DNA from 3 places in the Spartinivicinus poritis genome. Region 1 is predicted to be linked to each of the others. Evidence: predicted binding sites of a transcription regulator. Region 1 holds the regulator's gene; each other region holds the start of a gene.
The links. Region 1 encodes sigma-54, which starts transcription at its own class of promoters, with help from an activator protein. Its sites were predicted from a motif close to TGGCACNNNNNTTGCTNT; they were not measured.

Region 1 (4,682 bases):
TTGACCCAATTTCTGTAAAAGACATTAAAGATATTGTCTGGCACTTGAAAGACCGCGGTATAGGCGTACTGATTACTGACCACCATGTTCGAGAAACACTTGATATTTGCGAGAATGCATACATAGTTAGTGAGGGACATATTATTGCAGAGGGTAACGCCGAAGCGATAATGACCAACCAGCAAGTAAAAGAGGTTTACCTCGGACACGACTTTAAAATATAAGACAACTGGCAAGGATACTCATATAATTTTTAGTAGCTCAGCTAAAAAGCCAGTAAGAGCACAAGAAACAACAACAGTAATACTGTAAACAATTGAAATAAACACACAATTGACATTAATAATAGGTGCAATGGAAACATTCAGTGGCTTGTTCAGCAGCAACTCAGGTAACCGCCTTTGAATGCACTTCCATTGTTGTTGACTTTGCCAAATCAAAACAGGCACGATTGCACTATAAGGTAATTGTTTAGCAATGAAGCCATCCCTGGTTTTGAAAATTGGCCAGCAGCTGACGATGACGCCTCAGCTGCAACAAGCCATAAAACTACTCCAACTATCCACACTGGATTTACAGCAAGAAGTTCAGCAAGCGCTTGAATCCAATCCAATGCTTGAGCTGACCGATGAGTCTGACAACAACTCATCAACAAACAGTGATAGTAATGACAATGACCCTCAGCAGCTCAACAGTGCTGGCCTGAATGGATCAGATTCCTCCAAAAGTCAAGATAACAGCACATCTGAAAGCAGCAGCCATGATGGCACTGAGGAAACCAGCTGGTCAGAAGAAATTCCCAATGACCTCCCAGTTGATAGCGCCTGGGATGATATCTATCAAACCTCTTCAGCCCCTATTAGCTCAGCTTCAGGAGATGATGATGAGTATGACTTTAGTAATCGTAATGGCACAACAGAGTCCTTACACAGTCATTTAGAATGGCAGCTTAACTTAACCCCAATGTCAGATAATGATCGCTTGGTAGCAATTGCTATCATTGATGCGATCAATGATGATGGCTATCTCAGTTGCAGCACTGAAGAGATTTGGGAAGGCCTGGACCCAGAGTTGGAAATATCCCAAGAGGAAGTGGAAATAGTCTTAAGACGCCTCCAACACTTTGACCCTGTTGGTGTGGCAGCAAGAGGCTTACAGGAATGCTTACAAATTCAGCTGTCTCACTTACCTGAAGACACCCCTTTTCTTGATAACGCTAGATTGATTGTAGCCAAACACTTAGGTTTACTGGGTCATCATGACTACAACCAGCTTATGCGTCGTACTAAACTTAAAGAAGAAGAACTAGCCGAAAGCATCAAGTTGATTCAAGCCCTTAATCCAAAGCCTGGCGCTGACATCCAGCCATCTGAAACAGAATATGTAATTCCTGATGTATTTGTCAGAAAGCATAATGATCGCTGGTTGGTAGAGCTTAATGCGGAGGCCACGCCTAAACTACGTATAAATAATAATTACGCATCATTGGTTAAGCGAGCTGATAGCAGCTCAGACAACACTTATCTGAAAAACCATTTGCAAGAAGCCCGTTGGTTTTTAAAAAGCTTACAAAGTCGTAATGAAACACTAATGAAAGTAGCAACTCGCATAGTTGAACATCAGCGTGGTTTTTTAGAGTATGGCGAAGAGGCAATGAAGCCATTAGTCCTGCACGATATCGCCGAAGCAGTGGGTATGCACGAATCTACTATATCTCGAGTAACTACCCAAAAATACATGCATACGCCAAGAGGCATCTTTGAGCTGAAGTATTTCTTCTCAAGCCATGTCAGCACCTCATCAGGCGGAGAATGCTCATCTACGGCTATCCGAGCTATCATTAAAAAGTTAGTATCAGTAGAGAACCCTAAAAAACCATTAAGTGACAGCAAAATTGCCAGCTTACTGGAAGAACAAGGTATCAAGGTGGCAAGACGAACGATTGCCAAATATCGTGAATCCCTATCCATCCCACCGTCTAACGAACGAAAGCGGTTGGTATGAAGTGGATGCATGTGTAGAGGTATCAAACAGATTAGCGCTCAACCATGCGTTATATTGACTAGCAACAAGCAATACCAAATCTGCTGGCATTACACTCAGTAATGAAGCAGTTGACAATCAGCCTTACAATTAAGTGAAGCTGGTTAACAACCATTAAGTCCTATTAGGAGGTCGTTGCATGCAAGTTAACATCAGTGGTCATCATGTAGAAGTGACTGATGCGTTGCGCCAATATGTCATCAAAAAGCTCGATCGCATTGAAAACCATTACGATAGCATTACTAACGTGCAAATCACCCTAAGTGTCGAAAAACTGCGCCAAAAAGCAGAAGCGAATTTGCATGTAAGAGGTGCTGATATTGCCGCCACAGCAGAATCTGAAGATATGTATGCAGCAATTGACTTACTTAGTGATAAACTAGGCCGGCAACTCAGCAAGCATAAAGAGAAAACCCTGGATCGACTCCAGGGAGCCAGTATTCGTTAAAGTAGTTTACTTATTTAAAAAGCATGAAAATCGAACAATTCCTTCTCCCGCAATGCACCCTTACCGGGGTGCAAGGGGGGAGTAAAAAACGTGTTTTACAGCTTATTGCCAACCTATTAGCCGAGTATTCCAGTGATATTGATGCTAACGAGCTGTTTGATAACTTAATCAACCGTGAGCGATTAGGGAGCACAGGCTTTGGGAATGGGATTGCCATTCCCCATTGTCGCCTTGAAAGCTGCCACAAGCCATTTGCCTGCCTGCTAAAACTGGAAGAAGGCATCGACTTTGACGCAATAGACGGACACCCTGTGGATGTTATTTTTGCCCTGGTCGTTCCTGCCGAAGCCACTAATGAGCACCTCGCCATCCTACAAGAGCTAGCCACTCGATTTGAAAACTCAAGCTACCGCAATAACTTGCGCCAAGCAGACACTAATCCAGACTTATTTGATGTAGCAATCCAAAGCGTTCCTACTGCATAAATTTACCATCGCTTGTCTCTATTCATTTGCAGTGAGCGTTCTTATGATATTCGCTTGAAGCACTCTTCTGGCGACTATTATTTAATTAACTGCCGTATATCATTTAAACTCTGTTATAGTAAGAATTTACAAAACACTCTGCGTATTTATGAAGTTAATAATAATTAGTGGCCGCTCAGGCTCAGGCAAAAGTACAGGCTTACATGTACTTGAAGACCAAGGCTATTATTGCATTGATAATATGCCTGCTGGCTTACTCCCTGCCTTTGTTGAAGAAATGGAAAAAGAGCCTCTCTATGATAAGGCTGCTATTAGTATTGACGCTCGAAATATCTCTCAGGATTTAAGGCGCTTCCCATCTATCATGAATGCGCTTAGAGAACAAAAAATCGAAGCCGAAATTATTTACCTTGATGCAGAGCATGCCACTTTACTCAAGCGCTTCAGTGAAACCCGACGCAAACACCCATTATCCAGCCAGCAATGCTCATTAGATGAGGCGATCAAAAAAGAAAAAGAAGTGCTAGAGCCCATTGCTCGACTGGCTGACTTGACCATTGATACCAGCCAGCTTTCACTTCATGAACTAAGGGACACCATAAGCAAGCGCGTTGCTCGCAAGCAACATAGCAGCATGGCACTACTATTTCAGTCATTTGGCTTTAAAAAAGGAATCCCCATTGATGCAGACTATGTGTTTGATGTACGCTGTTTGCCAAACCCCTACTGGGTCACCCATTTACGGCAATATTCAGGGCTAGACGAGCCTGTAAAAGAGTTTTTAGGCTCCCAACAACAAGTGTTGGATATGTTTGATGACATTAAACGCTTCGTAGAACGTTGGCTGCCGTGCTTTGAAGCAAATAATAGAAGTTATATTACTATTGCTCTTGGGTGTACGGGTGGTCACCATCGTTCAGTCTATATCAGTGAGAAACTCGCTACTTACTTTTGTGAAAAGTGGCCAAATGTTCAAGTACGTCATCGAGAATTGCCTTAAGCTCCATGATTCAAGAAAAAGTCACAATCATCAATAAGCTAGGCTTACATGCCCGAGCTGCAGCAAAGTTTGTGTCTACTGCTGCCGCTTTTGGCAGCTCCATCAAACTCGGCAAAGATGGAAAAATGGTAGACGGCAAAAGCATTATGTCAGTGATGATGTTAGCAGCCAGTAAAGGGACAATTTTAGATATTGAAATTGATGGTGAAGATGAAAAAAGAGCATTTGAGGCCATTACTCAATTGATCAATAACTATTTTGATGAAGGCGAATAACTTTTTCACTACCAGCACCAGACTTCTGGAATCACCTATAAAACTGGCTACAATCCACAATACCAGTAGCCAGGCTCTTCAGGTAAACTAGCCCGCCAATCAGTAACTAACGTAACTAGTACTACATCCTATAAATAAGAGTGAAGGAAGCCTGCCATAAACTGCTAACTACCACTTATTTATAGGATGCGGCACTAAAGCCAGCTGCACTCAGCAATAGGATTACCTGATGTCCACACAACAACTCGGAAAATCAGAGGATCAACTACAAGAACTAAGCCTAGCGCTGGATCAAGGGATCTCTTCGCCTGTCAAACGAATGCTGAATAGCCTTCCTGCAGCAGATACCGCGCATTTAATTGAGTCTTCACCTCCTAAGGTCAGAGGCTTGCTATGGCAACTACTTGAGAAAGAGCAAGAAGCCGAGGTAC
Region 2 (4,682 bases), on a different contig from region 1:
AAAGCCGCTGAAGGTCAAGACCTAATTGCAAAAGCCGGAATTATATGGAAAGGCACTTGGCATTGGACAGACTCCATCAGCAGCAAACCAGATTTTCAACAACTGCTTGAAGCAAACTTAAGCAACCGCTTTAAATGGTTCAAAGCGATTGAAGAAGGTAAAGAGCCACTACCTTATAGCAAGCAACAATCAAAAGAAGCAGAAACTTTTGATAAAACCGTTATTGGTGCAGCTAGCGCACTAGCTAACTTGCCAAACAGTGCAATGAATAACCTTGGTCTATCGGAAGACAGCCAAACTAAAGCGATTAAATATAAGCTCTATAACATAAACAGTAAGCCATATACAAAAATAATGGCCTACCTTGATTCAGCTACAAAAAGCTTAAAACCAAATCAAAAACCTGCTAATGGTTATGAGCAACTAGGTACTGTTCAAGCTGATGCAGCTAAAGTGACTGAAACCATTAATTTTGACTTTAATCAGCAACACAGTAGCTGGGTAAAAACCAGTGTAACCAACCCTTATTGGTTAAGTACTGGGTTATATGCCAAAGCCGGCGATAATATTGTTATCACAGTAAACTCACCCTCTGATAACCATATCAAAGCGGGTCAACCAAGCCAGATTGAAGTTCGTGTCAATGGTCATACAGATAATATTGCGACGACTAAAAACAAAGATAGTTGGCCACGTCCGCCACAGGTCAGTTTCACTCAAAAATTGAATGTCGGTAAAAATGTTATCAATAACCCTTATGGTGGACTAATTTATTTCACTACTGGATCTAAACACTATCGCAATGCTCAAGCGCAGTTAACAGTTCAAGGTGCAGTTAAAGCCCCTTACTTTAAATTAGGGGAACATAGCAATAGCGACTGGAACAGTACACTTAAACATTATCCAGCGCCTTGGGGTGAAATCCATAGTGGCAACATGATTGTGCTATTACCTAAAGACCAGCTACAAGAGATTTCAGATGTAGAAACGTATGCGAAAACTTGGCAACAAATTACCAATAACACCTATAAATTAATGGGTTTAACAACAGACGGTGCTATTCCACACCGTACTCCAAGTTTACCTAACCGCTATCATGTTGATTTAACTATCAGTGCTGGCTGGATGCATTCGGGTTACCCCATCATGGCTTACCTGCCTGCTAAATTACAAAAGTTAGATAACGTAAAAAGCTGGGGACCTTATCACGAGGTTGGTCATAACTACCAACAAAGTGACTGGATGCTACCAGGTACAGTTGAAGTTACTAATAATTTATTTTCTCTCTACCAGCAAGAGCAATTTGGTCAAACTAACCGAATTGCACAGACCTATAAAAAAGTAGCGGGTCTATTAGAGGAAGGCCAAGGTTGGGATGACATTACGGGACCGTTTGAGCGTTTAGTATTTTACCATCAATTGACACTTGCTTATGGATGGGATTTTTACACTCAGCTATATACCAAAACCCGTGAATATTATCATCAACGCGGTTATGCCAAAGCAAAAAACCAGTCTGCAGCTGATTACCTATTAGTGACAGGCTCAGCCATAGCGAAAGAAGACTTGCGTAGTTTCTTTGAGAAATGGAAAATTGAAGTTTCTGAAAATGCTAAACAACAAGTAGCGCATATGGAACTACCCAAACCGAAAAAACCTTTATGGCAATACGGCATTTAATTAAAAATGTTCCACACATAAAGTCAAAGCCCTGTATTTGCAGGGCTTTTTTTATACTTGCGAAGGGTATAGTCAAATCTAAAATAATTCGTGAGGTATATACTGAAAAGCCTGCTAATTAGCAGGCAATAATAAATGTAGTAGATTAGAAAGTACGCTAGACATACATACCAGAGCCTGTTGATCCATATTTGAAAGGTTGCCATTCAAGCGAATGGTAACAGACTCTGTTAAGCGTAAAGCTTATCGCGTAATTACTTACTTTTTCTTCTTTTTAAGTAAGCCAGCGCCCGCTAAGCCTAAGCCCATTAGCAGAATTGAAGCAGGAGCTGGAACAGGTACAGGAGGCTTAGGTGGTTGAACATAGGTCACTTTAGAGTGAAGGTCTACGCCAGGTAAACTTCTTGTCCAGTTATGAATGGTATTATTATTACCAAATAAATAAAGCGCATTTAGGCCAGCTCTACCATATCGATGTATTCCAACAGTATGGCTATGGCCATTATCGTAAGTAATTCGACCAGTTGAAGCGATCAACCAATCAACATTATTGGTATGCTTATGAATCCTAACATTGTGGTATTGAATCGTATAACCCAAGTTGTTGTGACGCCCACTAATAGTCGCAGTATTACCACCATCCCACTTAAAGGTTTGAGCACCTTGGCGGTTAGCATTAATGTTATAATCACCGCTTAAAATAGCCGCTAAACCGCTTTGTGATGCAAGTAACGCAGTTGCAGCAGCAGCGATTGTTAATGCTTTTTTACTTTTTTGAAAAATAGTTTTGCTCATTATATGACCTTCCATATATAGGTTTTATTGCACTTCCTAATCATGGATGCCTTTACAGCAAGACCGATGCCAACAATTATAACTCATTATTTTATATAGACTTTTTTATAAAATAATAATGATAAAACACGTTCATATCCGTTGACCAATACGGCTTTTAAATAGCTGTAAAATTTAGAGTAACCCAACGTTTTTTAAACATTGATTAAACTTATATAATGATAACTAAGTGTTCAAGTCGCACTCAATAGCGTGTAATTTTGTATAAACCATCACATAAAAACTGTAAATTTTTTTAATATATTACTTGTGATATAAAATAAGGGGAGATCCGATAACGATTAACCCCATATTTTCAGTGTTATCTCTCTCACAAAAAGAGCAAGTGTGACCTAATTTACTCTTTTTGTGTTGTTTATTTGGCTATTTAATATGTTTATTGAAAGTTAAGTAGGGATATAAGTCTTCATCATACCCTTCATTTTGTTCATCAAGGGTTTCTATTTCTATAGGGTTAACACCAGTCCAACGCCTCAACAGCTGATCAGCACGTCTGCGGTCTTGTGAGTTTAAGGTCGTAATATTAGCCCCATGATTACCCTTAGCTACCATAAATTTATGGGTGCTTCGATAGGTTGAATTGGGTAAGAAAAATGCGGCGGCTGTCCAGGGATCAATTTCACCATAAATCAACATAACATTGCGGCTGTTAAAAGCCACCCACTGAGCAACATCCCACATGGCATGCCAATCAAAAGGCTCTGGCCACTCAGACACATAAACCCGATAATCATTAGGATCAAACAACAGTAAGTCTTTTAAATGACGGGTCAATAATTTAGGATAACCAAATTGGGAAATAGCCTGATAAAAATAGGGTTCAAATGTCTTAATACCAGCATCAGTCATAAATGACAGAGGCCCCCACTCTTTCATAAACTCAAATAAAGCTTCATCAGTGGCCTGACCATCTGGAATTTCATGACAACTGTCTAGGGAACCATATTGATAAAACTGAAAATATAATTCTGCCACAGTGTAATCTAACACCTGATCTAAACCACCAGGCACACTAAACTGCCAGTTCTGCTCTTTGGCGTAATCACTAATTAATGCTTTCATCGACTCACGACGTTCTAATAAATGTCGCTGATAGCGTTTTAGCGCTTGCCGACAACTCCGCTCTCCCACTTGATTTTGAAAGGTCACATAACGATGATCCAGTCGCCCAAAGCTGAGTGGAGCAACATTTGCTACTGTGCCATCCACATCATTAGGGTAAAAACGACGGTGATACAATGCAGTCATCCCTCCTTTACTACTACCTCGGGATACCCACTTTCCCTGATAAAAGGGGCGAATGGCCGCCACAATGCGATGATGGTCAGCAGCAGCCTGCCTGATCGTCAAATATTGCCAGTCCAACGGTTCTGGCCTCGACTCAGCAAAGTAACGATGTTCAACTTTTAACTGATTAGCACCCAGTATTCTGGTTAAATTATAGCGATAAGTACTTACTGACGTATAATAGCCATTAGTAGCCAGTACAGTGGGGGCTTCAGCATCTCGATGCAACAGTACCATTCGCTGGTTAAAAGTCCCCAGTCCAGGCCTCAAGTGATTGACTGGTTGCTCATAATTAAGTAAAAAATAGCGGTAACCTTCGGGTGGATCATCCAACTCTTCAACCACCATCCCTGGTATAGCCTGTAAATAAGCAAAGATATCTTGATCATTGGCTTGGGTGGTATTTAGAATACAACAGAAAAGCACTGCAATTAACGTACGTATTTTGTGGTCCATCCTAGACATTATTAGTCCTTAAATTTCAAATATCATTATTTTTATTAGACTGTAACTGAGTACTTACCAAGTCCCTGCTATTAACTTAGTATTTCACAACAATACTTTAAACATTTATATACAGCAATAGTTCACTTGCTCAATAGGCAAGCAAAACCGTTGCTACTTACATTAAGGCATTACTCAAGGTGAATTAACACTAGCCACTGATAAATTTTCTTTTCATTGCATGTAATAATTGAAATAGTAGCTTCATCAAAGGTTAATCAAAAAGAGCTAACAACATTAGAATATAAGCCTATTTTTTCAGATTCAAAGTAAGCTTATCAGTTTTTTTATTAGTTTTATCTTAAAACTAAGTAGTAATGATGGAATGCAGATAAACTAAGTTCTACAATCTAATT
Region 3 (4,682 bases), on a different contig from region 1:
TCGGATTAATTAACTGAATATCACTGGCGAGTAAGCCAGAGAGGCTATGTAACATACCTAGAAAAATGATTGCCGTTTCCTGTTCGGCTAACGTTGAGTTAATTCGTTCTGCAATAAACTGGTCCCGTTGCTGCAATAATTGTTTCGCCTTTTCTAGTGTGTGCTGCTGGTGTTTTCGAGTAATCGCAACTTTTGTGAACTGATATTCCTCTCGTAATAATTCTGGCGACTCAGTCCCCATCAAAGTCGCTCCTTTTGCTATTAAATCCAATAACAGTTGATGATTGATACTACCCTGCTCAGCTAGATCACGGACAATTTGCTGCTCTTTACCACAGATGGGCAAGCCATCTTGGTATAGCTTCACCTTGGCAAAGTTCAGTGGTAAACTATGCACAAATTGTTTTATTTCATTCCAAGCCTGAGTAATTAACGCTTGCTGTTGCTCCCAGGCTTCTTGCCCCTGTTGATGGATTTGTTTTTGATTAACTGACGCAGCCAAGCTCCCCATGTCAACTTGGGTATGAATAATTGGAATTTGAATAATGACCCGATTAACTGTGTTAGTTTCACGCTCACTGTTCATGTCAATAATTGGTATCCCTTCCTGATAGACTGTGTTTCCATATCAAGCACTGGTTATATTTTTTGCTCTTTTTTCAACAGACAAATACAGTGAAACACTGATTTTTATAAAGAAACACACCTAGTGTAGTACGGGATAGCCATTTTGGTGGGAATTAGAAGGGTGAAGACAAGCTACTCAGCAGGTTAAACAAAGTAATCAACCAGTCCAAGCCCTTGCTCGTCAATATTTACCTCAGCGGTCGTTGTATCTTGCTCTTCATCCACATCATCAGTTGCATTAGCTTGTAAGCCTGATTGGCGATTAGACTCAGCAAATTGCTGGCTGGAAACATCCACATTTACCAAGTCAATACCCTGCTGGGAAAACATTTCCCGTAACCGAACCAGTTGGGCTTCAATACTCTCCCGAACACTCGCGTGGTGACTCGCAAATTGTACACTTGCCTGATCCTGGGTCACCTGTACGCGTACCTCAACCATTCCCAAGTCAGGAGGATCTAATTGAATATGAGCCGTTTTAACTCCTTGCTGAACCAGCCAAACCACTCGCTCAGAAAATTGCTGCCCCCAATTAGGATGTGGCACTGGCAAAGGCAATTGCGAAGCAACTACTGACGGTTGAGCAAGCTGAGCCGAATTTGCATTGACACTTGTGCTTGCCAGCTGCAAAGAGGGGAATTGTGGTAAATGACTTTGAAGTGTTTCATGGGTAGCAGAATTTACAAGTGGAAAGTCTATGCGCTGCTCTATCCCTGCCTGCAAGTTAATTAATCCTAGCTGATTATTAAGCTTGCTTGGGCTTAGTAAAGACGTTAGGCCAGTGCTGTTTTCCCCCCCGTCTAATAACTGGGTTTTAACATCAACCAAGGTTTCTCCTAACAACTGGTGAGGCATAGTTTGATGAGAAGAGCCTCGTTCAGCTTTCGCCAAATCCTGCCAATGAAACTGTAGCGCCCCTGCCCCTTCTTGCTTCATTAAAGTGGCAAATGGGCTCAGCTCCGTCAGTAGCAAATTGGGATCATTGGGTTGATCACTATCCTGCTCAGCATCTACTGCTGTTTTAAGCGGTTTAGTGCTGGGCTGGGTGCTTTCCATTAGCGTACTGATGTCCATTTCAGCTTGATCACTTTCCTGTTGATTAATTTGCTCTGCTGTCAGCAACAGCGTTTCATCTAGAATTGATGGAGCAGTTGGAACTCGATTGGTTGGGTCAGCAACAACCTGATGCTTTGGCTCTACTTCTTGTTCTTGTGGCTCATCGACTTCTGCTTTTGTTGTAGCTTGCTTGCTGTTGTCAGCAGTTTGAGTTTGGGTAGCGTTTTTAGTAGCGGCAACCGGTTGCCGTTGCTTATCCAGTGTTTGCTGAAAAGGCTTTTTATCAGCAGGCTCAGACTCTGAATTCGGCTCAACAGCCGGCAGTTTTTCTTGCTGGTTTTTGACAGACTTCAGTTCAGGAGCCCTAATATCTAATAAGAAGGTATTCACTGCTTAACTCACTAACTACCGTTACTACTGATTAACTGCTAGCACCTCTACAAACGGCTATTGCCGCTTATAGGTGTTATCTAAACAACAGCAATGGTTATGCCAGGCAGATGAAAGAGGGTATATCAATTTATTGTACTTTTTAAAAAGCCTTCCACGAGCTTGTATTCTTGTTCTATGTCAGCCAAAACCGTTTCAGTACCACGGATATCACCCTTTTTACCCTTTTCCTCAAGGGTTAAGCACATGTTACCTAACGGCATGATACCCATGTTAAAACAGCTGCCTTTCATACTATGGGCCAGCTCTTTTAACCGACATGCATCGCTTTCCGCAATCGCACAGGCCATTCCTTCGATGCGCGTACTACTGTCACGCATAAAGGTTTCAACTAACACAGCAAACTCATCTTCCATCACCGCTTTCAATTCCAAAATGGCATCCAGGTCTACATGTGATTCAATCATCCCCCTCTCCTCAGAGGCTGCCATAAAAACACTTCACTCATAGCCTTTTGCCGCACACTCTCCAGGGGGCAATAAAAGGCCGTGGTTGTCCCTTTAATCATTTGTCCATGTAAATACTACTTCAACACAATTTCCCTTTCCAAGATAAGTCACTTGTTGGCAAAATGAACGTAACAGGCTAATACCCCTACCATGAAACAATTGACCATCCTTCGCACTTTGTAGTTGTTGATAGTCAAAGCCAGGCCCACTGTCCTCCAGTTTAATCTGAACAATACCTCCTTGTTCAGTAGGGACATGATTCAATGCAAACCGAATGCAACCCTGGGTCAATCGCCTTAGTCGGCTCTCTCGCTCAGCATAATACTCCGTAAACCCTTGGCTGGAATGCTTCAATGACGAACTCATTTGTAATACGCCATGTTCCAAGGCGTTGGAGTAAAGTTCAGATAAAATGGTATAAAGCTTACTGTTGTGTAATCCCAAACCCGGAATTTCCATCAAGCAATGTAGCACTAACGGAATCGGGTTATAGTTGCGAAGGGTTTCCGGCCGAAACTCAAAATTGACTGCCCAGTTTTGTGCCCCCCTTGCTGCAGATACTTCAAATACTTCATCTTCATCAGCAAAGGTTTCCGGTGGCACCATCATCACCTCGACCATAGTCAAATCATCAGTGGGTTCACCAATAAAGCTAAATACTGATTCGCGAATTTCTTCAAACAGGCTGTCAATTTGACTATTTTGTTTAAACACCTGTTGCAGCCGCTCTACTCCAAAAAATTGCTTGGCTTCATCTTGTGCTTCAATCACTCCATCACTCATTAGTAATAAGCGATCATCATCCGCCATTTCAATCAATTGGTATTCTGCATTAAATTTTTGAGCACCAAGAATACCGAGAGGCAAGTGCTGAGAAGTCAACGCTTCAAATTCTCCCGTACAGTTGCGGTATAAGTAACAATCGGGCAGACCACCAATCCATAATTTAACCAGCTTACTGGTAAAATCTAAATCCACCATAACAGCGCAACAAAAACTGGAAACAGGCAATACTTTCTTCAATTTATTATTAATTTCAGCCAGCACTTCAGGCATGGAAAAACCTTTATTAATCATGCCATAAAATATTTCTGCTAATGGCATTGCACCAATGGCAGCGGGTAACCCATGCCCAGCAAAATCGCCTAGCAACACCATCATTCCTCCTGATGGCTTGCGAGCCGCAACAACAATATCGCCGTTAAAAATCGCAAAAGGCGATTGCACCGCTCGTAAATTAGGTGCATTTAAACAACCGGAGTGAGCAACCTTATCAAAAATTTCTTTGGCAACCGTTTGTTCATGTAATAAATATTGATTGTGTTCGACAATTTTATCCCGCTGCTCTTGAAGGGTATTATGCATTACCCGCATGCGATTAAATGCATTAATTTTAGCGCGCAGGATAGTGGCATTATAAGGCTTAGATAAAAAGTCATCTCCCCCCACATCTAAACAACGAGCCAATGACTCAGCATCACTTAACGAGGTTAAAAAAATGATGGGAACCAGTTCCTCACCCGCCAGTGTTTTAATTTGTCGTGCGGCTTCAAGCCCATCCACATTAGGCATCATTACATCAAGCAATACCAGCTCAGGGCGCTCTTGCTGATATAAATCAATTGCTTCTGCACCATCGGTTGCAATAATGACTCGATATCCCAGCTTATTAACAATTGTTCTTAAAATAAGCCGGTCTGTTTCAGTGTCATCTGCAATTAATATGGTTAGGCCCATAGTTTTACGCTTAAACGCTATAATAATGATTGTCAGGTCAGAACAAGCGATGACGATTTGATAACATAGATCAATGCACTTTAATGACAGTGCTTAACTTTTTTACAGTGTTTAATAGTCTTTGCTAGTTACTTGCTATTTTAAACATTACCGTCAACTGTTGTACTTCACTTGTTATACACCACTCCTGCCATTAACGCAGCTTCCCATTCACAAAGCACTAACGGTAAAGGAGTATGCTTAGACGATTCAACTTAAGTATTACTGGATAGCAAATAACTGTTCAAAGTTAGAAATTAATAGGATCTTTTTCACATCGGGTTTGCAATTAACGATTTTAATATCCGCTTCATCACCACCGGC

Region 2: the regulator sigma-54 is predicted to act here: its motif matches at 2,530-2,547, upstream of ORQ98_RS09575 (PEP-CTERM sorting domain-containing protein).
Region 3: the regulator sigma-54 is predicted to act here: its motif matches at 2,161-2,178, upstream of ORQ98_RS05715 (flagellar hook-length control protein FliK).

The regions. Positions count from the first base shown of each region.
Region 1 covers NZ_JAPMOU010000001.1:332,555-337,236, forward strand. The annotation lists gene lptB (LPS export ABC transporter ATP-binding protein) at 1-224, shown strand, start outside; gene ORQ98_RS01460 (hypothetical protein) at 243-449, opposite strand; gene ORQ98_RS01465 (RNA polymerase factor sigma-54) at 478-2,004, shown strand; gene hpf (ribosome hibernation-promoting factor, HPF/YfiA family) at 2,183-2,491, shown strand; gene ptsN (PTS IIA-like nitrogen regulatory protein PtsN) at 2,515-2,976, shown strand; gene rapZ (RNase adapter RapZ) at 3,125-3,976, shown strand; gene ORQ98_RS01485 (HPr family phosphocarrier protein) at 3,982-4,251, shown strand; gene mgtE (magnesium transporter) at 4,481-4,682, shown strand, end outside.
Region 2 covers NZ_JAPMOU010000009.1:121,812-126,493, forward strand. The annotation lists gene ORQ98_RS09570 (M60 family metallopeptidase) at 1-1,680, shown strand, start outside; gene ORQ98_RS09575 (PEP-CTERM sorting domain-containing protein) at 1,939-2,475, opposite strand; gene ORQ98_RS09580 (S28 family serine protease) at 2,899-4,287, opposite strand.
Region 3 covers NZ_JAPMOU010000005.1:24,525-29,206, reverse strand. The annotation lists gene ORQ98_RS05720 (hypothetical protein) at 1-586, opposite strand, end outside; gene ORQ98_RS05715 (flagellar hook-length control protein FliK) at 772-2,073, opposite strand; gene ORQ98_RS05710 (Hpt domain-containing protein) at 2,199-2,540, opposite strand; gene ORQ98_RS05705 (ATP-binding SpoIIE family protein phosphatase) at 2,634-4,319, opposite strand; gene ORQ98_RS05700 (STAS domain-containing protein) at 4,581-4,682, opposite strand, start outside.